DNA from 3 places in the Erythrobacter sp. S249 genome. Region 2 is predicted to be linked to each of the others. Evidence: predicted binding sites of a transcription regulator. Region 2 holds the regulator's gene; each other region holds the start of a gene.
What was found. The regulator LexA, encoded in region 2, represses DNA repair genes until DNA is damaged. The targets are predictions, from matches to a motif close to GTTCCNCNCTTGTTCT.

Region 1 (8,055 bases), 280 kb from region 2:
GCCAGTCTCATAGTGCTTGGCGTAGTTTTGCAGGACCTCTGGGTAGGTCGCCCACATCTCGTGAACCTGGCTGGGGTATTCCACGAAATCGCGCGCGGTCGCCGTGCCGGACAGGCTCTCATAACGCTGATCCGCGAAGAAGCCGTGCAGCGCGTGGCCGAATTCGTGGAAGGTCGTCTCAACCCAGTCAAAGCTGACCAGTTGGACCTCGCCATCGGCCGCCTTTGGAATGTTCAGCACGTTATAGATCACTGGCTTGGTGCCCCACAGATCGCTCTGGTCGACGAAATTGCTCATCCAAGCGCCGCCACGCTTTGATGGGCGTTGGAACGGGTCGAAGTAGAACAGGCCAAGCTCGCTGCCATCGGCATCGAACACGGTGTAGACCCACACATCCGGGTGATAGACGGGCAGGTCGGTGCGGCGCTCAAAGGTCAGGCCATAGAGCTTCTTAGACATGTAGAACACGCCATCTTCCAGCACCTTGTCGAGCTGGAAGTAAGGTTTCACCGCGTCTTCATCAAACGCGTATTGCTCCGCCTTCACTTTGTTGGCGAAGCGGTACCAATCCCATGGTTCAACCTCGAAATTGAGGCCATCTGCGGCGATCCGCTCGTTGAGGACGGCGGCCTCGCGGCGCTGCGTTGCGGCGAGGGCGGGGACCATTTGCTCCATGAAATCGAGCGCGGTCTTCGGCTGCTTCGCCATGCGATCGTACATGGTGTAGCTGGCCCAATCGGGCTGGCCGAACAGAGCCGCCTTTTGCGCGCGCAATTCGGCGATCTTTGCGAGGATCAGACGCGTGTCATTCTTACCGCCTTGGTCGGAACGGTACGCGCTGGCTTTGAACAGACGCTCGCGCACTTCGCGGTTTTCAAGCGCGGGCAACAATGGCTGCTGCGTGGTGTTCTGCAAGGCGATGGCGAACTTGCCGTCCATGCCCTTTTCCTTCGCGAGCGCTGCTGCGCCCTCGATCTCGGCATCGGACAGGCCAGCCAGCTCTGCGCGGGTGTCGACGATCACCGCGCCATCATTGGTCGCATCGCGGACCTTCTGGCTGAAATCGGTGGTGAGCGTGGAGAGCTCAGAGTTGATCGTTTTGACACGTTCGCGCTCTTGCTCGGTCAGAAGCGCGCCAGCCTGGACCATGCCGGAATAGGTCTCTTCCAGCAGCTTTGCGTCTTCAACCGTCATCGCCATCGCGGCGCGATTGTCATAAACCGCCTTCACCCGGGCAAACAGCTCTGGGTTGAGGGTGATCGCATCTCCGTGCGCGGTCAGTTTCGGGCTGATTTCCTGATTGATTGCGTCAAGCCGGTCGGTAGTGTTCTGGCCAGTCAGCGCAAAGAATACGCGCGCCACGCGGCCCAGCATCCGGCCCGACTTTTCCAGTTCAACAATCGTGTTGCTGAACGATGGAGTCGCCGGGTTGTTGATGATCGCCTGAACTTCGGCTTGCTGGATCGCCATGCCTTGCTCAAAAGCAGGGATGTAGTCGTCTTCGCTGATCTTGCTGAAATCAGGGGTCAGGAAGGGCAGCGTGCTGTCAGAAGCGAAATAGCCAGTCCCGGTCGGGATCTCGGGGCTATATTCAGCCTCGGCCTGAGCTTCTGCTATCGGGTTGGTTTGGTTCACCCCAGTCTCTCCGTTGGTGGTCGCGCAGCCAGCGGTCAGCGTGGCGGCGAGGGCAATTGCGGCGGTTTGGGCCTTGAGTTGGGCCTTCATAAGAGCTCCGGTAAATTACGAATTTGTGTGGCCGTGTATTGAGGGTAAATTGTGCTTTGGGCAAGCAAAAGGGCCCACCTGCCTGCGCGCGGGTGAGCCCTTGGGTTCGGTGCCGCGCGCCAAAAGAACAAGGCCGCCACGTTTCCACGCAGCGGCCTCTTCTCTAAACTCATGTTCCGGCAAACTCGCCTTAGGTGCGACCCGAAGGGCTTGTGGGAAGACTAGCAAAGAGGCCACTCACACTAAGCATATTCAGGGGCAGCGGAACTTAAGTTTTCCTGTAGGGCAGACAGATTTTCCTAATGAAAACAAGGGCTGTGAGATGAAATATTGTTGCAAATGCGAAAAGCGCGTGAGACTCGTATAGCCTGCAAATTAATGGAACCAGCCGGTGGGTCCAATGGACACGCTCTGTTGTATGTCAGCTCGCTCGCCTGCAAACAGGCCGCCGCGAACTAGCCGATGTTACGCTTTTCATCGCCAATGGTTTGTACAAACTTGCCGGTTTCATCGACAATTCCCGAAAGTTGCTGTGCGCTGTCCTGAGATGCATTTGCTAGGCGCTGTATCAGGGCAACAACGCTGTTGGTGTCGCGATTAACATTGGCAACCAATTCGCCCATGCTGGCTGCGCCTTCAGCGGTTTCATCGACTGCGTCGGTAATGCTGGAGAATTTCGCAAGCTGACTTTGCAGCGCTTCGAGCAGTAATTGGTTCTCTTCGCCCAATCGCTCTGCAAGCTCACACATCAAATTGCTCGATTGCTGGCTTTTTTGTGTTGAAGAACGGATGGCGTCGATCTGCTTTTGAACCATATCCGTCGCAGATGCGGTTTGCCCGGCTAAGCTCTTTACTTCTTGTGCGACAACGGCAAATCCTGCGCCTGCATCGCCTGCACGCGCCGCCTCGATGCTGGCATTGAGCGCAAGAATGTTGGTTTGATCGGCTACGTCCGAGATGGATTGGACGATCTTTTCAATAGCGACAACTTCCTCGACGGCTTTTGCATTGTCATTCGCGGTAAGGCCCGCTTGATCAACCGCTTTGATCAACACACTGCGGTTTTCATCTAGACCAGATTTCACACTGTTGAGCGCCTGCTCAAGGACGCCAGCAGCATTGGCTGCATCTTGCATCGATTGCGCGGACTGCTTTGAAATCGCCGCCGCTTCGATTGTGGCATGTTGGAGCTCTGAAATCTTAGAACCGGCACCTTGGGCCTCGTCACGCAAATTTTCCGATACAGACAGCGTGCTCTCGATCTTGTTTGACAGAGATGCAACGAATTCACTGCCCATCCGGTTGATCTTATCTGCGCGATAGCGTGCATCCAGTTGAGCCCGGAAACTTGAAATGATTTCGAGTTGGATAAAGGCAAGCCGATTGAAGAAGGAAATGTCGGGCAGTGCATCAGCAACAGAATTTGCGCGCTGTGCGATAACCTCAATCACTCCATTATAATATTTAGAGCGTTTCTGGATCATCATATCCTGGCGGTCGATCAACCAGCCGGCAAGGCCAAGCCAAGCAAGCCTCTCCATCCATTCGAGTTCATCTGTGGCGGTGAAAATACCAATCGAGCGTTCAACCGATGTCTGCACCACTTCTTCATGCGACAATTGACGGCCGTAAAGCGCGCTCATCGTCTCGATATTGCTACCGTCGATCTGCCCGTCCCAATAGGTCTGCGAGAACGCTTCTATGTCTTGCGAATAGCGCGCCCAGAACTGAGCAATCTCGGCACGCAACGCACCATCACCGAACAATGCCTTCGCGCGTTGTTCAAACAATTCTGATCTAATTTCGTACGAATTCGCGAAATCAAATTTTGCGTGGTCCATAATGATCAATCGCTCCCTTACGGCCTCCTACCTAAAGATAGTAAATAAAGCTGAAACAATAGTGAGGCGGGTTTCGGGCCAGCGTCAACGGAACATGTGAAGAACATAACGCGGAGAAGCGGCTTTGTTTCGGTGCCTCTGGACTCAGAGGGATTGAGGCCCCAATTGGTGTGGCATGTCCCTCACAAAGATTTCAGTTCGCGGTGCCAGAGAGCACAACCTCAAAGGCGTTGATATTGATCTGCCGCGTGATGCGCTGATCGTGGTCACTGGCCTGTCTGGCTCGGGTAAGAGCTCGCTTGCGTTCGATACGATCTATGCTGAGGGTCAGCGGCGCTATGTTGAGAGCCTTTCGGCCTATGCGCGGCAATTCCTTGAGATGATGCAGAAACCCGATGTTGAACACATCGACGGGCTGTCGCCAGCAATCAGCATCGAGCAGAAGACGACCAGCCGCAATCCGCGCTCAACCGTCGCGACTGTTACCGAGATCTATGACTATATGCGGCTGCTGTGGGCGAGGGTGGGCTTGCCGTATTCACCAGCCACTGGCAAACCAATCAGTGCGCAAACCGTCAGCCAGATGGTCGACCGGGTGATGGAATTGCCAGAGGGCACGCGCGCTTATCTGCTCGCGCCGGTGGTGCGCGGGCGCAAGGGCGAATACCGCAAGGAACTGGCCGAATGGCAAAAGGCGGGCTTTACTCGCGTGCGGATCGATGGAGAGCTGTACCCAATCGAGGAAGCGCCAGCGATCGATAAGAAATTCAAGCATGACATTGAAGTCGTGGTTGACCGGATCGCGGTGAAACCGGGCATGGAAACGCGGTTGGCCGATAGTTTTGAAACCGCGCTGAAACTGGCCGAAGGGCTGGCCTATATCGATCTGGCGGATGGCGTTGTGCCGGGGCGCGAGGACGAGGAGCAAGGCGGCGGTGCCATGAAAGGCGCGGGCATTCCCGCCAATCGCATCGTCTTTTCAGAGAAGTTCGCCTGCCCAGTCAGCGGCTTCACCATTGAAGAGATTGAGCCGCGCCTGTTTTCGTTCAACGCGCCTCAGGGTGCGTGCGCAACCTGCGACGGTCTGGGCGAGAAGCAATTGTTCGACCCGCAATTGGTGGTGCCAAACGAGGGGCTGACGCTGAAACAGGGCGCGGTTGCGCCGTGGGCGAAGAGCAATCCGCCTTCGCCCTATTATCTGCAAGTGCTGGCGAGCCTGGCCAAGGCTTATGATTTCAATCTGACGACGCCGTGGCGCGATCTGGAGCCTGATCAGCAGCTGATCATTCTGCAGGGCACGGGCGGAATGCCAGTTGAGCTGACCTTTAAGGACGGGCGCAAGGAATACACTGTGCGCAAACCGTTTGAGGGTGTGATCGGCAATCTCAACCGCCGCTTGCTGCAAACCGACAGCGCGTGGATGCGCGAGGAGCTGTCCAAGTTCCAAACCGCGCAGCCGTGCGAGAGCTGCGGCGGCAAGCGCCTCAATGAAAAAGCGCTTGCGGTGAAGGTCGCGGGCACGGACATCGCCGACCCGGTGAAGATGAGCGTGTCGGATGCGAAGGACTGGTTCCTGGCGCTCGACGAGAAGCTGACCGATCAGCAATCGCAGATCGCCAAGGCTATCCTCAAAGAGATCAACGAGCGGCTCGGTTTCCTCGACAATGTCGGCCTGGATTACCTGAACCTCGACCGGACCAGCGGCACGTTGTCGGGCGGCGAAAGCCAGCGCATCCGGCTGGCGAGCCAGATCGGCAGCGGCCTGTCCGGTGTTCTCTACGTGCTGGACGAGCCGAGCATTGGCCTGCACCAGCGCGACAATGATCGGCTGCTGGAAACGCTGAAGCGCCTGCGCGATCTCGGCAATACGGTGATCGTGGTGGAGCATGATGAAGACGCGATCCGCCAGGCGGACCATGTCGTTGACCTGGGTCCGGGCGCGGGCGTGCGCGGCGGCGAAGTGGTGGCGCAGGGCACGCTCAAACAGATCATGAAGTCGAAGAAGTCGCTCACCGCGGACTATCTCACCGGGCGGCGCGAGATTGCTGTCCCGGCAGAGCGGCGGCCGGGCAATGGGCACAACATTACGGTGCGCGGCGCTCAGGCAAACAATTTGAAAGACGTCACAGCGTCGATCCCCTTGGGCACATTCACTTGCATCACCGGGGTCTCCGGCTCGGGCAAATCGACCTTCACCATCGACACGCTCTATGCCTCTGCCGCCCGCGTGCTCAACGGCGCGCGCGTGATTGCGGGCAAGCACGACAAAATCGAGGGCCTCGAATATTGCGACAAGGTGATCGAGATCGATCAGTCGCCGATTGGCCGCACCCCGCGCAGCAACCCTGCGACCTACACCGGCGCGTTCACCAATATCCGCGACTGGTTCGCTGGCCTGCCAGAGGCGAAGGCGCGTGGGTACAAGCCGGGCCGCTTTAGCTTTAACGTGAAAGGCGGTCGCTGCGAGCAATGCACCGGGGACGGCCTGATCAAGATCGAAATGCACTTCCTGCCCGACGTCTATGTCACCTGCGAGGAATGCGGTGGCAAACGCTACAACCGCGAGACGCTGGAGGTGAAGTTCAAGGGCCTCTCCATCGCCGATGTGCTGGATATGACGGTTGAGGATGCGGAGGGCTTCTTCAAGGCCGTGCCGCCGATCCGTGACAAGATGCGGATGCTGAATGAGGTTGGCCTTGGCTATGTGAAGGTCGGTCAGCAGGCGACGACATTGTCGGGCGGCGAGGCGCAGCGGGTGAAGCTGGCGAAGGAGCTGTCCAAGCGCAGCACCGGGCAGACGCTCTATATCCTCGATGAGCCGACCACGGGCCTGCACTTTGAGGATGTGCGCAAGCTGCTGGAGGTGCTGCACCGCCTCGTGGAGCAGGGCAATTCCGTGGTGGTGATCGAGCACAATCTTGACGTGATCAAGACCGCCGACTGGATCGTCGACCTGGGTCCAGAGGGCGGGGTGCGCGGTGGTGAAGTGGTCGCAGCGGGCACGCCGGAGACTGTCGCGAAGGAACCGCGCAGTTTTACCGGCGGATACCTCAAGAACATGCTGAGCAAGGGGCCGGCGAAGCAGAGCGCGAAACCGGCGGCGAAAGCCAAAGGAAAACCCGCGTCAAAGCCCGCCAAGACGCCGACAAAAAAGGCGAAAGCCGCATCGTAAGCGCCGCCGCGCGGGCCAATCCGCGCCGCCCCGTCGCGCCCGCCCGCATGCACGATTGCCAAGCCCCGCGCGGCGTGTAGGGTGCGCGGGGCCGGCACTCGGCGTATCATACCAGACAATTGAGGGGTCTTTCATGTCATTCACTACCAAAGCATTCGCGCTACCCGCATTGATGACGGGCGGCCTGCTGCTGTCTGCCTGCGGCGACTTGGTCGATAAAGACGCGATGTTCGACGAATTTGGATCAGAATGCGAAGCCTCCTTCACCGCTGAAGTCGGCGGGCCAGTGGAATTGGCAAAGCCATTTTGCGATTGCTCTGTTGGTAAGATGAAAGAGCAGGATTTCGGCCTGACCGATCTGGTCGATGAGGAAAAGATGACCGCGCTGGGCGAGGAATGCATGAACGAGGTTCTGGCTGAAACGGGTACGGGCGCAGACGCCCCCGCTGCGGAGTAAGCCCGCACGCGCAATGCTCCGTCTGGGGCTGCGCTTAAAGGTTTAGGATTTTGAGAGACGCGCTCTTCCTACGGGGAGGGCGCGTTTTTTGTTTTGTTGTTGGGGGTATAACAGAGAGTCTATTTTTTTCGGCTCGCGTCTAGTCCTTGTTGAAATATTTGCATTGGCCCATCCTTTAGTTCCCTGAGTGTCTCGATTTCCAACTCAAGGTAATAAGGAATTGTGGTGGTGAATGTTGGTAATGCTGTAATTTTATCCCATCTGAGAGCTAGGCCTTTCGGGTTTTTGCGTTTGGCACCTCTCGCGAAGGCTCTTTTGAATCCGGCGGGCGTTACGCCTTTAAGCGATTGAAAATTCACCCTGTGGTCGTGATCTTGCCCTTCAAAAACAATGGAGTCTTTGAACAACTCGCCTGCCAAGCTTTTGACGTATGGCTGTACGTAAACTACACGTTTGATGCCTGAGGCGATGATTAGTTTTGTGCACATGTGGCAAGGCATTGTGGTGCAGTAGAGAGTAGCGCCAACGGTCGAACGTCGAAACCGTGCTGCATCAGTAAGTGCATTCATTTCTGCATGCACCATTCTACCGTATTCAATGATGTTTGCGATCATTAAGTCTCGCCAAGGTCCCTCAGGAGCCTCCTCGCCTCTTTCTTTTTTGGCAAAAAGTTGGTCGACTAATGAATTGATACTTTCTTTGCTTTTTTGATCTGACAGCCAACCTGCCTGCTTCAATTTTGCAATTCCATCACGTGTGAGGTCTTCTCGAACTTTTTGGTTTGAATCGTACCCTAAAACGTAGTCACGGTTGTCAGAGTGCTCATCGCACCAGTACGTGCCACCACCAGCCGCAGGGAC
Region 2 (8,055 bases):
GGGCACCGCGCGGATTGCCGGGATCATGGCGGCCAAGCGCACAGGCGAGCTGATCCCGCTGTGCCATCCGCTCGCGCTGGACGCGGTGGAGATCGACTTCACCTTCGAAGAGGACGCGATCCGGGCAACCGCCCGCGCTTCGCTGACCGGCAAGACTGGTGTTGAGATGGAGGCGATGGTCGCTGTCTCGACCGCGCTGCTGACGATCTACGACATGGCCAAAGCGGTCGATAAGGGCATGGTGATCGGCGAGGTGCGCCTGATCGAGAAGCGCGGGGGCAAGAGCGGGCATTGGAAGGCCGACCTTTGAGCGCGCTGCTGACCTTGGAAGACGCGCAGGCGCGGCTGCTGGAGCTCGCGCCGGAGATGGCGACGTGTGAGCTGCCTGCTGAGGACGCGCTGGGGCGCTACCTAGCGCAGGACCTCACCGCACGGCGCACGCAGCCACCTGCGGATCTGTCGGCGATGGATGGCTATGCGATTGCTGGTAATGGCCCATGGGAGCGGGTCGGAGAAAGCCGCGCAGGCACGCCGTTTGCAGGTGCTTTGTCGGATGGCGAATGCGTGCGGATATCGACCGGAGCGCATATGCCAGAGGGCGCGGACCGCGTGCTGATCCAGGAGAACGCCCATGTGGACGGCGCTCTGGTGACCGCCAGCGATACGCCGCCGGCGGGAAAGCACGTGCGGATGCGCGGCTTCGACTTCGCACAAGGCGACACAGTCCTCAACGCTGGCACCCGCATCGGGCCAGGGCAACTCGCGCTCGCGCTATCGGCGGGCCACGGTCGGCTCAGCGTGCGTGCGGCTCCGCGCGTGGCGGTGCTCGATAGCGGGGACGAACTGGCCGCCGACCCAGAGCAATGCGGCGCTGACCAGATCCCGGCAAGCAATGGCGCGATGATCGCCAGCATGCTGCGCCCGCTGGGGTGCGATGTCGCGCGCATCGGCCCTGTACCAGACGATCACAGCGCTTTGGCGAGCGCGCTGGCGAAGGCTGAGGATGCCGACATTCTCATCACATCCGGCGGCGCATCGGTGGGCGACCATGACCTGATCCAGCCCGCACTGGAGGCATGGGGCGTGAAAATCGCGTTCTGGAAAGTCGCGATCAAACCCGGCAAGCCGCTGATGGTGGCGACGCGGGAGCGCGCGGGTGGCACGCGGCAGGTGATCCTAGGCTTGCCGGGCAATCCAGTGTCCAGCTTCGTGACATGCTTCCTGTTTGCACTGCCGCTGGTGCGCGCGATCATCGGCGCGGGCTCTCCCCTACCCTCCGCATTGACCCTACCTCTGGCGGAGGACCTGCCAGCGATTGGCAAGCGGCGCGAGTTCCTGCGCGCTGTTCATGACGGCCGCACGGTGCGCCGCGTTGGCTCTCAGGACTCAAGCGCGCTCGCGGCGTTGGCGGGTGCGAACTGTCTGATCCTTCGGCGCGAAGGCGCGGATGCGGCGAACGCGGGAGAGCTCGTAACGGCATTAACCCTCGAAAATGGCGGTATTGCGTGAGTTGCCGACTTGACTCGGTGAATGAAGTTTCCTAATTGTTCCGTATTCGTTCACGTTATTGGTGCGCGAAATGGTCCCTCGCCACCCTAACCGGCGCTGGGGCGATCGACCTGTTTTAGGGAGACTATCGTAATGCTGACGGCAAAGCAGCACGAATTGATCCGCTTTATCCAAGAGCGGCTTGAAGAGACGGGGATTTCACCCTCTTTTGAAGAAATGAAGGAAGCGCTCGATCTTAAGAGCAAGTCGGGTGTGCACCGACTGATTTCGGCTTTGGAGGAACGCGGCTTCATCCGGCGCCTGCCCAATCGGGCCCGCGCGCTGGAGGTGATCAAGCAGCCCGAGGATGCAACGCCTGCTCCGCGCGCTGCGGCGGCAGTGGCGAACGATGTGGTCTCTCGGGCGACGTCAATGCCCAGCGCGAATGACACCAGCCCAGAGCCCGCAAATGACGTGATCGAGGTGCCATTGCATGGCCGGATCGCAGCGGGTGCTCCGATTGAGGCGTTGGAGGGGCAAAGCAGCCTTCCCGTGCCAGCGGCATTGCTGGGACCGGGCGAGCATTATGCGCTTGAGGTGTCTGGCGATTCGATGATTGAGGCTGGCATCTTCGACGGTGACTTTGCGCTGGTTAAGCGCACGGATGCCGCGCGAGATGGCGAAATCGTTGTGGCCTTGGTGCGCGGCGAGGAAGCGACGCTCAAATACCTCCATCGCGACCGCGGAACTGTGCGGCTTGATCCGGCCAATGCGTCCTATGATGCGCAGGTCTATCACCCGGGCGAAGTACAAGTTCAGGGCAAGCTCGCAGGCCTTCTGCGGCGCTACCACTGATTGTGATGTGAATAGGTCGCGCGGGGTGGCTGGCTTAATCGTCGGCTTTCCCGCGCCACCATCCATGCTGGCCCTGAGTGCTGGCAACACTGGTGATCCGCTCCGATGACAGATCAAGCGCCAGCCCGCCATGCTCTTGCAGGAACCCGCGATCAGCTTTGAGCCATTTGGGTTTGCAAGACCACGGCAGATAACGGTCGGCCACGACGATATCGGCTCTCGCGCAAGCGGCGGCGAGCGCGCGCTCCTCGATCAGCTCTCGGTTTCGCGCCATCAGTATGGTCCAGTCGCGGCCTCCGCGCTCAATCTGGAGCAGGCAGAACTCGGTAGAACACCGCGCTCCGGGCCATTCCGCCATCGGAATGGGATCAGCAGAAACGCTCGCGAGTTCGAGCAGATTGTCACGCGCATAGGAAGAACGCGAATTGCGCAGCGACAACAGCGTGCCCTCCATTGTCACGCCAACATGACGGCCATCGCGCCCGATCAGTACATCAGGAATGGGTGTCACCATGAGCATGATCGAAGCCGCTGCAACAGGCACAAACCCCAGCAATCGCGTGCGGCCGTTCCAAAGCGCAAGCCACAGCGCGCCAATAACGAACAGCGCGATGGTGAGCCTGCCCATCTGCGGCATCAGCTTGACCGAACCGGGCTGGCTCGATGTCCAATGTGCAATCGCAAGCAATAGCTCAAGCGAGCGTTCCACTAGCCACCAGGCAGGCGCACCAAGGCCGATCAGATCGAGGAAAAGCGCAAAGGCGATGAGCGGCATTGAGATGAATGTGACGAGCGGGATGGCGATGACATTGGCGAATGCACCGTAGACCCCTGCCCTGTGGAAATGGAACAGGACAATGGGCATCAGCGCGATCTCGATCACCAGACTGGTGATGAACAGCATAATCACTCGCCTGCCGACATGCCGCAGCCATGTCTCCTCCCGCGCGGCGAGGAACGCGCGTACCGGCCCAGAGCTCGACAGCGCCACAATCGCAATCACGGCAGAAAAGCTCATCTGAAAGCTCGGCCCAACCACCGATTCCGGCCACAGCAACATCACGAATATCGCCGCCATTGCCACCATTCTGAGCGACAATGCATCGCGCCCCATTGCGAGCGCAATCAGGACCAGCATCGCCGCGACACAGCTGCGCACGGTGGGAACCTCCGCCCCCGTCAGTAGCGTGTAGCCAACGCCGGCCAGCGCCCCTGCCCCTGCGGCCAATATCGGCAAACGCACACGCAAGGCGACAGCGGGAAAGAGCGCCAGCAACTTCAAGGTCACCAGATACGCCGCGGCGATCACTGCGCTCACATGAAGCCCGCTGATAGAGAGCAAGTGGGTTAGGCCCGCATCGCGCATCGCGACTTCGTCCGCCTCTGCAATCCCGCCACGGTCTCCGCTTGCAAATGCCGCCGCAATCGTTCCTGCTGAGCCATCAACTCGCTGGCGCACATGGGCTGAGAGCACCCGTTGAACCTTCGGGATGGCCCCCGCATCTCCCCCGCCCTCCATAACTTCGATCTCGCCAACCAGGCTTCCAGAGGCGGCTAAGCCCTGAAACCACGCCGCGCGGGCGAAATCGTACGAGCCCGGCAACATCGGCGAGGCCGGCGGCATCAGGCGCGCGCGCAGGCGCACCACCGATCCCTCGCTCAAACCGTCCACGACCTTATCCTGCGGCACATTCACACGGATCTTGCGGCTTTCACCATTCTCCGCGTCCCGCATGGCCAGAACCAATCGGATCCGCTCGCGTGAGGGTTGGTCTTCGCGTTCGAGAACAAAGCCTTGCACACGCTCAACAATCGGGCGCTCAATGGGCTCTGCGCCGACCAGTTCTGAGCGCATCCAGATGGTGGCAATCCCGGCGGCAAACACCAGCCCGACGGTGATCATTGTCTGTCTCAACAATACGCGGTCCTCGACCCCGCGCCAAATTGCCGCGCCCGTGATGGCTAGCAGTAATCCTACCCCAATCCCCGCCGCCCATTGCAGCGGGGAGCTAAGCGCGAACCATGATAAAATGCCGCCCGCAAACAGCACAGCGATCCACGGCGCGCGGTCGAAACCGGACTGAGCCAAAAATCCTTCAATTTTGGAGGCTAGGCTCGGGCCAATACTGGACAAAGCCGGGGCCTTGCGCCAATGGCGCTGCACTGCAACATCACTGGCATTGGGGCTTTCACCAGCCCCGCCGCCAATCGGCACATTTGGCGCCCCCTCTTGGCCCATGTCCAACTTGAAAAGGAATTCACAGGCTATGGCAAGCGAAAGCGCAAAAGCGATTGTCACCCGCTTTGCCCCCTCGCCCACAGGCTTTTTGCATATTGGCGGCGCGCGCACAGCCTTGTTTAACTGGCTTTATGCCCGTCATCACGGCGGCAAGGCTCTGCTGCGCATTGAGGATACCGACCGTAAGCGCTCCACTCAGGAGGCGATTGATGCGATCATCGACGGGCTTGATTGGCTCGGGCTCGATTATGACGAGGCGCCGGTATTCCAATCTAAGCGAGCGGATCGCCATGCAGAGGTGGCGCATAAGCTGCTGGATGCGGGGCACGCCTATAAGTGTTTTGCCACGCCGGAAGAGCTTGAGGCCATGCGCGCGGAGCAACGCGAGAAAAAGCTGCCCATGCGCTATGACGGGCGCTGGCGCGACCGCGATCCATCCGAAGCGCCAGAGGGCGCGCCTTATGTCGTTCGGCTCAAAACCCCGCAATCGGGCGAGGCGACCATCGCCGACGAAGTGCAAGGCTGTGTATCGGTCAAGAACGAAGAGCTCGATGATTACATCATTCTGCGCGCTGATGGCACGCCGACCTATATGCTCGCCGTTGTCGTGGACGATCACGACATGGGCGTGACCCATGTGATCCGCGGTGATGACCACCTCAACAACGCCTTTCGCCAGCTGCCGATCTATCATGCGATGGACAAAGTCGAAGGCGATTGGCCAGAGCCGACATATGCCCACATTCCCCTGATCCATGGGGCGGACGGGGCGAAGCTGTCCAAACGCCATGGGGCGCTTGGCGTAGAGGCCTACCGCGATGAGATGGGCATATTGTCCGACGCCTTGTTCAATTATCTGCTCCGGCTTGGCTGGGCGCATGGTGACCGTGAAGAGATTACCCGGGCAGAAGCGATTGAGCTGTTTGACCTAAACGGTGTCGGCAAAGGCCCGTCCCGTTTTGATCTGAAGAAGCTGGAAAGCCTCAACGGACACTACATCCGCGAGGCCGATGACGCGATGCTGGCAAAATTGGCGATGGGCCGGATCGAAAGCGGCGCGAATCTAGAGCTTTTGACCAAAGCCATGCCAGTGCTGAAAGTGCGCGCGAAAAACATTGAGGAACTGGCTGAAGGAGCTGACTTTTTGTTTGCGCAGCGCCCGCTGGAAATGACGGAAAAGGCGGCAAAATCGCTCGACGAGGATGGCCGATCGCGGCTTTCGCTCGTTGTGCAAGCATTATCGCAGGAAAATCACTGGACAAGTGAGGCCCTCGAAGCCACTACGAAGGCACTCGCTGAAGCCCACGAGCTGGGCTTTGGCAAGCTCGCGCAGCCTATGCGTGCAGCTCTCACCGGAACGATGAATTCGCCCGGTATTTTCGATGTTCTGGTCCTATTGGGACGGGAAGAAGCTTTGGCGCGCTTGGACGCGCAAGCCGGCTGAGGCTGGGCGCGAGTGAGATCGCGCTTAGAGGCGGTAGGTTGAATTTGAGGAGACAGGTTTTGGCAGACAAACAGGCAAAGCTCGAGCTGGGGGGTGAAACCTACGATTTCCCCGTGCTCGAAGGCAGCACCGGACCCGATGTTATCGACATCCGCAAGCTGTATGGCCAAACGGGCGCGTTCACGTTTGATCCTGGCTATAAGTCTACGGCGAGCTGTGAAAGTGCGCTGACTTATATCGACGGGAACGAAGGCGTGCTGCTGCACCGCGGCTATCCCATTGGCCAGCTGGCAGAGCATTCCAGCTTTATGGAAGTCTCCTATCTCTTGCTCAACGGCGAGCTGCCCAATGCCGCCGAAATGGAAGACTTCAATTACACGATCACGCGGCACACGATGCTGCACGATCAGCTGCGCCAGTTTATCCAGGGTTTCCGCCGCGATGCGCACCCTATGGCGATCATGTGCGGCGTGGTTGGCGCTCTGTCTGCGTTCTATCACGACAGCACGGACATCTCTGATCCAGAGCACCGCAAGATCAGCTCACACCGCTTGATCGCGAAAATGCCGACGATTGCAGCGATGGCTTATAAATATGCTGTCGGTCAGCCTTTCATGCAGCCGAAGAATGACCTCAGTTACACGGGCAACTTCCTGCGTATGACCTTCGGCGTTCCGGCCGAGGAATACGAAGTGCACCCAGCCATCGAAAAAGCGATGGACCGCATCTTCATCCTTCACGCCGATCACGAGCAAAACGCCTCGACTTCAACCGTGCGTTTGGCCGGTTCTTCGGGCGCAAACCCATTCGCTTGTATCGCAGCGGGCATTGCCTGCCTGTGGGGCCCGGCACATGGCGGCGCTAACGAAGCAGCGCTCAACATGCTGCAGGAGATCGGCACACCTGATCGTATCCCGCACTATATCGAGCGCGCGAAGGACAAGAACGATCCGTTCCGCCTGATGGGCTTTGGCCACCGGGTTTACAAAAACTACGATCCGCGCGCGACCGTGATGCAGCAAACTTTGCGTGAAGTGTTCGAAGCATTGAACGTCACAGACCCCGTGTTTGAGACCGCTCTGCAGCTTGAAGAACTCGCGCTAAACGACGATTATTTCAAGGAAAAGAAGCTGTTCCCGAACGTGGATTTCTATTCCGGGATCATCCTGTCGTCGATCGGTTTCCCTACCACCATGTTCACTGCTCTGTTCGCGCTTGCACGCACCGTAGGCTGGGTTGCTCAGTGGAACGAAATGATCTCCGATCCGGGCCAGGTTATCGGCCGTCCGCGTCAGCTTTACACTGGCCCGACGACCCGCGACTACGTACCACTGGACAAGCGCTAAGCGAGACAAAGGAGCGCGGCATCAATGGGACGCACTATCGCAAGACTGGTGCTCCAAGTGTTTGGTGCCGCGCTCGTTTTCTCAGGCGGAATGTGGGCTTTGCAGGGCGCAGGCGTGCTCAATTGGCCCGAGAACAGCTTCATGCTCGCAAAGCGCGAATGGGCACTTTACGGTCTCATCACATTGCTGATTGGTGCGCTGCTGCTGTGGGCGGCAGAGCGTATTCGCAGGTAACGGCACCGCCGTGACCCAAGCGGTCGCTGCCTACTTCTTTTTGGGTAGGCTCAACGTGAAGCGTGCGCCCTCACCCGCTTCGCTCTCCAGCGTCAAATCGCCGTCCATCGCCAGCGCCAAGCGCCGCGAGATGTAGAGGCCAAGCCCTGAGCCACCATCGTTTTCCCGGCCAAGCCGCTCAAACTTATCGAAAATCCGAGCGGTTTGCGCAGAAGCCACGCCGGGGCCTTGGTCAGCCACGGTGACACTGGCGTGCTCCGCCTCACCTTCGTGATCATCGACGCTGACGGTGATTGTGCTGCTGTCGGGTGAGTAGATGATCGCATTGCCGATCAGATTGATCAGCACCTGAAGTACGCGGCGAAACTCGCCAATCGCGATCACTTTGGAGCCTTCGTCCGGCAAATCGAGCGTGATGTTGCGCGCCTGCGCCCGCACACCCAGTATGC
Region 3 (8,055 bases), 250 kb from region 2:
CCAAATCCTACCCATATGAAGCGCATGTCCTATCCCTTGCACAGTCTTGTAGCTTCACAGCCTTTCGCTGTGGAGAGCCAAGTGCCTTGTGCAAACGGCGGAGAAGGGCTCGAATCATGAGCCAAAAGCGCAGCAAAACCTGGGCAATGGATATGCTGCGCAAATATATGCCGACGCGCGAACAGATGGCCGAGAACAAATATCTAAAGCCGTTTGCGCACCGCTTTCTCTCGCCTGAGCTTTGGCGCTTTACCCGCCGTTCTGTCCCGCGCGGTGTCGCGCTTGGGCTGTTTTGCGGATTTATCATTCCCGTTTTTCAGATATTCCTTGCCGCCTTCCTCGCTTTGCCGGCGCGCGCAAATGTGCCTCTCGCTACGGTGGTCACCTTCGTAACCAATCCCTTCACCTTTCCGTTCTGGGCGGTGCTAGCTAACCGGCTCGGTGACCTCCTGTTGCGGCTTGATCTTGCTGGGACCGGAGAGGCTGCTGAGACTGAGATGGAGAGTGGTCGCTGGGCCTGGTTCTTCGAACTTTTCGAAGATGTGGGCGTTACCGTGCTTGAAACAGTGTTCGGCTTTGTTGTCTTGGCGTTGGTCAGCGCGGCCCTAGGTTATCTCATTTCCGGTGCAGTGTGGCGCGTGATGGTTGCACGCCGCCGTGCAAAACGCTTGGCGCGGATGGAAGCGCGGCTCGACCAGAGGCTCAATGCCAATTAGGCACTAAAGCGGCTGGTTTGATTAGGACCGCGAACGATCCCTATTGCGCAGCGCCTGTATGGTGTTGCATCCATGCCGCCGAACCAAAATGTAAAGTGCGAGAGAAAAGAGCGCTATGAAAGCCGTCTTGCAGGCCAATGATCAAAACCGATTGATGATCGCTGGGCTGGCGGCCGCCTTATGCGTCAGCGCTGGGGTCCTATGGTTGGCAACACGTGAGCCTGCATTGGTGCTGTCCTATGCCTTGGGGCTAGGTGTCTTGCTGGTCGGCGTGTTCACCTTCGATCGGATGCGGGCAGAGCCAGCGGCGCAGATTGAAAGCGCGCCAGACTGGACAGTCACAATCGCTGCCATTGAAGAGGCGGGCGAGGCTGTTGCGATTACAGACCGGGCAAACCGCCTGGTGTGCGCGAATTCTGCATTTATCGACGGCTTCGGAATCGGAGCGGCGCCGCCTTCTTTGCCTTTGGAGCGCGAAGGGCTTGAGGCAATGACCCGTCTCGCCCGCGAAGCTTGGCGCGATGGATCTGGCGCATTGAAAGAGTTGGCGGGCAAGGCTGGCGAAACCCCGTGGAAGGTCACGGTTGAACGGGCAGGGCGCGGCGAAGATCACCTGATCTGGCGTTTCCGGCGCCATGTCATGCCGAGTAGCGACGCTTTGGCCGACCTCAATCTGGCTGGGCCGTTCGGTTTGATGCTGAGCCGCGCAGGCATCGAGAGTGCGGTAACTGGCCCAGACGGCGTCATCAAAACAGTGAGCGCAGGCTTTGCTGAGCGGGCAGTTGGTGATCCCACAGCAACAATGGCGGGTCAGGATTTTGTGACTTATCTCCGCTCCGATGACCGCGACAGGATATTTTTTGCGCGCGAAGGGCGCGGGGGTACGCCGCAGACCTTGATCCACGTCCCGCTCGACGATCCAACCGGTCAGGTCCAATCCGGCCCGGATGAAGGGCCGTCCCTAATGTTGCTCGTCGACAGCGGAGTTGGGATCGGCAGCGGATGGGATGGCTCCTCGCAGGCGGGCGTGGCGCAACTCGACGCTTTGCTCGCGCAACTGCCTCTTGGTCTGGCGATGACCGACCGGGACGGGCGTTTCCTGTTTTGTAACGACGCCTTTTTGCGTTCGGTAGACCGGGAAGGGCGGGGTTTGCCCGCGTTCCCTACTGATCTGGTGGTGCGCGAAGACAAGGGCGCCATGTCCGACGCGGTGCGGCGCCATGGCCGCGGCCCAGCAACCAGTGGTGATATGGCGGTGCGCCTATCGATCCAGCCAGAGGAACCTGTTTCGATTGGTCTGGCCGGAGTGCGCGGATTGGGCGAGGCGGCGGTACTGCTCAGCCTGGCCGATTCGAGCGAGGAAAATCAGCTCAAACGCCAAGTCGCGCAAGCCACAAAGATGCAGGCGGTTGGACAACTGGCGGGCGGCGTCGCGCATGACTTTAACAATGTGCTGACCGCGATAATCGGCACCTGCGACCTCATGTTGCTGCGCCATACGCCGGGCGATAGCGACTATGACGATATTCAGCAGATCCGCGCCAACTCTAACCGCGCGGCTTCGTTGACGCGCCAATTGCTCGCATTCTCCCGGCAGCAGACGCTTCGCCCTGAAATCCTGCAATTGCCTGACGTGGTGAGTGAAGTTGGGCCGCTGATCAAACGGCTGCTGGGCGAGAAAATCCAATATTACGTCCAGCATGACCGTGACTTAGGGCCGGTACGCGCTGACCCTCAGCAGCTTGAGCAGGTGATCATGAACCTCGCGGTGAACGCCCGCGATGCGATCCAGTCAAACGGCAAGGGGAGCGGGCAAATCTCTCTGCTGACGCGCAGCCTGCAAGCCAAGGAAGTGATCAAGCTCGGGTCGGAAATCTTGCCCGCGGCGGATTACACTGTGCTGATCGTACAGGACACCGGCGGCGGTATTCCCGCGCATGTCTTGCCCAAATTGTTTGAGCCATTCTTCACTACCAAGGAACAAGGCAAAGGCACGGGTCTCGGCCTTTCGACCGCTTACGGCATCGTGAAGCAGTCCGGCGGATTTATTTTCGTCGACAATGTCATGGATCAAAACGACCGTCCGAAGGGGGCGCGCTTCACGATCTATTTCCCTGTTTACGCGGGCGAAGCACCCAAGAAGATCGCCGAGGCTCCGCCAGAGCCATCGTCCGATTGGGCTGAGGGCGGCCGGATTCTGCTCGTCGAAGATGAAGATATGGTGCGGGCAGTTGCGGAGCGCGCGCTTGCCCGCGCAGGTTATGAAGTCACTGCCTGTCCCGGCGGGGAAGAGGGGCTGGCCGCAATTACTGACGGCGGCGAGTTCGACCTAATCGTCAGCGATGTCGTGATGCCCGGCATGGACGGGCCAGCCATGGTACGCGCGATTCGTCAAAAGCTGCCGCATATGCCGGTGCTGTTCATGTCCGGCTATGCTGAGGAGCAGCTGCGCAAAGACATCGATATTCCCGACATGCATTTCATCCCCAAACCGTTCAGCGTTCAGGCGATCGGCGACAAGGTGGGCAATGTGATGCAGCGGGTTAGACGGAGCTAAGGCTCTCAGAGACGTCTCCGCTAGCACTCTGAAATTGCTATAAAAAGCGGTTGTTTGAATGGTTCACAACCACCACACTTGCACTAGCCAAGGGTCCATTCATCGCGCATACAGTACGGCCCGTCATGCTTATTGACGGGTTCAATAGGAGGCTGGGTGATGAACGCGATTAAGCTGGGATTGGTGTCAGGTTTGGCACTTGGGATGAGCGCTCTTGGAGCAACAACGGCCACCTCACAATCGCTGCCAGATCCGGATGAAACGGCGCAGGGCGATGTCGCGGTTACCATATACAACAACAATCTCGCGCTGGTGCAGGACGTGCGCCAAATCAACATTGAACGCGGCCGCAGCCGGGTTGAATTTCCCGATGTATCGGCGACTATTCAGCCGCAAACGCTTAGCTTCTTTGCGCCTAACACCTCAATTATCGAACAGAATTTTGACTTCGACCTGCTGACGCCAGCGAAGATGATGGAGAAGGCGATTGGCCAAACGGTCACTTTGCTGCGCACCAACCCCGCGACCGGTCGAGAAACCCGAGAGCGGGCAAAGGTGCTCTCTACAGCAGGCGGCGTTGTGGTCCAGATAGGTGACCGGATCGAAGTCTTGCGTGACGACGGCCTTCCGGTTCGCGTAATCTTTGACCGAGTGCCGCCCAACTTGCGCGCTCGCCCGACATTGTCAGTCAACCTCAACAGCACGCGCAGCGGAACCCGCCCGGTTTCGATCCGCTATTTGACCGGCGGGCTTGGGTGGAACGCAGACTATGTCGCGCTCTATAATGAGCAAACCGGTTCGATCGACATGCAGGGTTGGGTCACGCTCACGAACAACACTGGCACCACGTTCAACCAGGCTAAGACCCTGTTGGTGGCCGGCAATCCGAATAATCGCGGGAACCGAGGCCGAGGCGGAGGCAATCAGAACTTGATTCGACCGGGAACAGAAACCGCTGAACGAGAGCAGTTGGGAGATTTCTATCTCTACCCGATCAGCGGGCGCACAACGATTGCGAATGCGCAAACGAAGCAAGTGAGCTTCCTTGATGTGCAATCGGTCCCTGCGCGCAAGATTTATGAGCGAACAATTGGTTGGCTCTCGAACGACAGCAGGCCGGTGAACGTCTCGAGCGCGATTTCTTTTTCCACTTCGCGTGATCAAGGACTAGGTGACGCTTTGCCATCGGGCACGGTGCGGTTTTATCAGCGCGACAACCAAGGTACGCCGCAATTTATCGGCGAGAACAACATTGGCCACACGCCGATGGGCAGCGAGCTATCGCTGAGAACGGGCGATGCATTTGATATTTTTGTGCAATCCGAAGTGGAAAAGCGCGAAGAGATCACGAGTTCTGAATGGGAGCGTACTGCGCGTTATCGCGTGATTGAGGATGGCGAGACGACCCGCCAGGTCGAGGTTGAACGCCCCAAGAAATATTACCGCACAACTATGCGCTACACGCTTACCAATGCGAAAAGCAGCTCGATCGATGTCGATCTGACCCAAAGTGGGCTTTATCGCGGATATTGGTCGAACGATTACCGCGTGGTTAGCGAGGATATTCAGGGCGAACAGATCAATTTTGATCGGCGCAAATGGATCGTGCCTGTGCCCGCCAATGGCAAGCGCGTGGTGCGCGTCACATACGAAACCCGTTACTAAGGGGGCGGGCGACCATGCGGAGCCCCGCATTCATTGGACCGGCGCTTGGCCTATTGGCCAGCGCAGCTGTCGGCTTGCCTGCTATGGCTCAGGACGGCCTGGCGGTTAGCTCGCCCAAAGCGCAAGCAGCGCCACAGGTCCAAGCACCGCCAGCGCGGCAGGCCGTCGATGCCTCTGCGCCGCAATCGCTTTCGGTCACCGTCTATCGCGATCCGCGCAGGCAGCTTGGCCAAGAGATGAACCGTCGCTGGCCGCAAGGTTTCGCCATGATCAGCGAGACTCGCACGGTCACATTGCCGCCAGGCCAATCGACCATCCGCTTTGAAGGGGTGGCCGAGGGTATGGTCGGCGTCAGTGCAATCGTCTCTGGCCTGCCGGGTGGTACGATAGAGAAGAACCGCAATGCGGATCTGCTCTCACCCGCAGCGCTTGTGAACGGAGCGCTTGGGAACCGAGTGACTTTGACGCGAACCAACCCCGCGACCGGAGCAGAAGAGGCTCAAACCGCGGTCGTGCGCACGCGCGCCGATGGCGGCCTGGTGCTGCAAACCGACCAGGGGTATGAAGCCGTGCGCTGCGCTGGCTTGCCCGAGCGATTGACCTTTGACCGAGTGCCAAAAGGCCTATCGGCTAAACCCATCTTCACCATCGATACCCAAGATGCGAGCGGGGGGACGTATGAAGTTGTCCTGACTTATCTTGCATGGGGCTTCGATTGGCAGGCCAATTATGTTGCGACCTTGCCCGACCCTGAAGACGGCTCAGCCACAGGTTCATCGAAGCGAGGGGAGAACGGCAATTTCAAACTTGGCCTGATGAGCTGGCTCACGATCCTCAATGACAATGGCCAAAGCTTTGACGATGCAGAATTGTTAGTGATCGCGGGTTCGCTCAGCGTGGTCAGTGATTTTCGCAGTCTTGCGACCCCACCTCGGGCTGCTCCGCTGCGTCTAACATGCTATCCGATTGGCAGCACGGCCGCTGGCTCTCCAGTCCAATCGCCTCAGTCGATCGTCGTGACTGGGCGCCGCAATAAGTCGCGGGTGATGCTTTCTGCATCTGCGCCTGTCATGGAGGCAGCGGACGCGGCAGTGGGGTATAGCAAAGCGGAGGTGATGCAGGCCGTGGAAGAGCAGCTTGGCGATCTTAAGCTTTACCGCGTGCCGGAGCGAGTGAATGTCTCGGCCAAGGGGCTAAAACAGATTGCCTTTCTCAATCGGCAAGAGGTTGATGCGCGTTATCTCTACACGGTCAGTTGCGGGTTCTCCGTCACGCTTGAAGGGCAGCCCAATCCCGGCTTTGAACGTGCAGGCATGTTGCTGGTGACCAAGAACGAGACTGAACGAGGACTAGGCGTAGCCCTGCCTCAGGGCGGACTGACGGTGTTTGAGCCAAGCAGCTTCGGTCCACAATTGGTCGCAGACGTTGATATGCGCGACTATGCCGAGGATCAGGACGTCGAGCTGGAAATGGGGGCTAGCAACCAAGTCTTTGCGAAATGTCTGCCTGCCCCTGGCCCGGTGACAAACGGCAATATGAACAGCTGGTTTGGAAATGGTACGGAGATCACAAACGCCAATTCGCACCCCATCACGGTACGGCTCGACATCGGCGACTCGGCCATTTGGGAGGTCCGCCTAAAGGGTGCCAAGACTCGCATCAAAGATGGCCGCATCATCGCGGAAGTGGATGTTCCAGCGAATTCAGAACGCACGTTCCGGTGGTCAATTCGCGACCCCGCATAAATTTTTTCCGAGGGGTTTCTAAGGTAATTTCAGATGTTTACCGGCTTCACCTCGATCGCCAAGTAGGAATTTCTATGTTCCCCACTTGTTCTCATGGAACAAAGTAGGTACAAGCTGTCTCCACAAGGGGTGGTCGATAACAATTTGTCGGCCCTAGGCAAGTCAAGGAGGCCATGCGATGTCTGCAAGTCTGAAATTGGTAGAAAAAGGAAAGACCGTGGACCGTCAAAAAGCGCTCGACGCTGCACTTGCGCAAATAGATCGCGCTTTCGGTAAAGGCTCAGCAATGAAGCTGGGCTCTCGCGAAGCAATGAATGTTGAATCCATTCCAACTGGTTCGTTAGGACTCGATATCGCACTTGGTATTGGCGGCCTTCCAAAGGGCCGCGTTATTGAAGTGTACGGGCCGGAAAGCTCGGGCAAGACGACCTTGGCACTGCATGTCATTGCAGAGGCTCAGAAGGCTGGCGGTACAGCGGCTTTTGTCGATGCGGAACACGCTCTTGATCCGGTCTATGCCAACAAGCTGGGTGTCGACATTGATGAATTGATCGTCTCTCAGCCTGATACAGGTGAGCAGGCACTTGAGATTACTGACACGTTGGTTCGCTCCAATGCGATTGACGTGCTGGTGGTTGACTCGGTCGCGGCGCTCGTCCCCCGCGCAGAAATTGAAGGCGAGATGGGCGATTCCCACGTTGGCCTTCAGGCGCGGCTTATGTCCCAATCGCTGCGCAAGCTGACCGGGTCGATCAACCGTTCGAAATGTATGGTCATCTTCATCAACCAATTGCGGATGAAGATTGGCGTTATGTACGGCAACCCAGAGACGACGACTGGCGGCAACGCGCTTAAGTTCTACGCATCGGTTCGCTTGGATATCCGCCGCACGGGTCAGATTAAGGACCGCGACGAAGTGGTTGGCAACTCAACCCGCGTCAAAGTCGTGAAGAACAAGGTCGCGCCGCCGTTCAAGCAGGTTGAATTCGACATCATGTACGGTGAAGGCATTTCCAAGATCGGTGAGATCCTTGATCTCGGCGTGAAGGCAGGCCTCGTAGAAAAATCAGGCAGCTGGTTCTCCTACGACAGCGTGCGGATTGGTCAGGGACGTGAAAACGCCAAGACCTTCCTCAAAGAGAATACAGAGATGCGCAATCAGTTGGAAGCCGCCATTCGCGGCCGCACCGACGAGGTTGCCGAGGAGATGATGACAGGGCCGGACGCGGACTCTGACGACTGATCCTCAAGCGAGTGCGGTAATCGCATTCGGAAAATCGGAAAGCCGGCATGCGCCATCCCCCTTGGCGATGCCGGCTTTTCTGCGTCTGGTCCCCGTTTTGTCTTTGCGAAACCGGTGGATGCGGGCCCG

Region 1: a site for LexA is predicted at 3,656-3,671, ahead of uvrA (excinuclease ABC subunit UvrA). Genes of this name have one in related genera too.
Region 3: a site for LexA is predicted at 6,760-6,775, ahead of recA (recombinase RecA). Genes of this name have one in related genera too.

What each region holds. Positions count from the first base shown of each region.
Region 1 covers NZ_CP200287.1:141,218-149,272, forward strand. Annotated here, with positions in the region: gene AC0V6V_RS00710 (M3 family metallopeptidase) at 1-1,725, opposite strand, end outside; gene AC0V6V_RS00715 (methyl-accepting chemotaxis protein) at 2,181-3,566, opposite strand; gene uvrA (excinuclease ABC subunit UvrA) at 3,742-6,738, shown strand; gene AC0V6V_RS00725 (hypothetical protein) at 6,872-7,195, shown strand; gene AC0V6V_RS00730 (deaminase) at 7,315-8,055, opposite strand, start outside.
Region 2 covers NZ_CP200287.1:422,536-430,590, reverse strand. Annotated here, with positions in the region: gene moaC (cyclic pyranopterin monophosphate synthase MoaC) at 1-310, shown strand, start outside; gene AC0V6V_RS02050 (molybdopterin molybdotransferase MoeA) at 307-1,509, shown strand; gene lexA (transcriptional repressor LexA) at 1,642-2,343, shown strand; gene AC0V6V_RS02040 (ComEC/Rec2 family competence protein) at 2,378-4,582, opposite strand; gene gltX (glutamate--tRNA ligase) at 4,611-6,026, shown strand; gene AC0V6V_RS02030 (citrate synthase) at 6,086-7,372, shown strand; gene AC0V6V_RS02025 (hypothetical protein) at 7,397-7,606, shown strand; gene AC0V6V_RS02020 (sensor histidine kinase) at 7,637-8,055, opposite strand, start outside.
Region 3 covers NZ_CP200287.1:169,605-177,659, forward strand. Annotated here, with positions in the region: gene AC0V6V_RS00830 (DUF2062 domain-containing protein) at 117-716, shown strand; gene AC0V6V_RS00835 (response regulator) at 832-3,273, shown strand; gene AC0V6V_RS00840 (DUF4139 domain-containing protein) at 3,433-4,938, shown strand; gene AC0V6V_RS00845 (DUF4139 domain-containing protein) at 4,953-6,683, shown strand; gene recA (recombinase RecA) at 6,862-7,926, shown strand.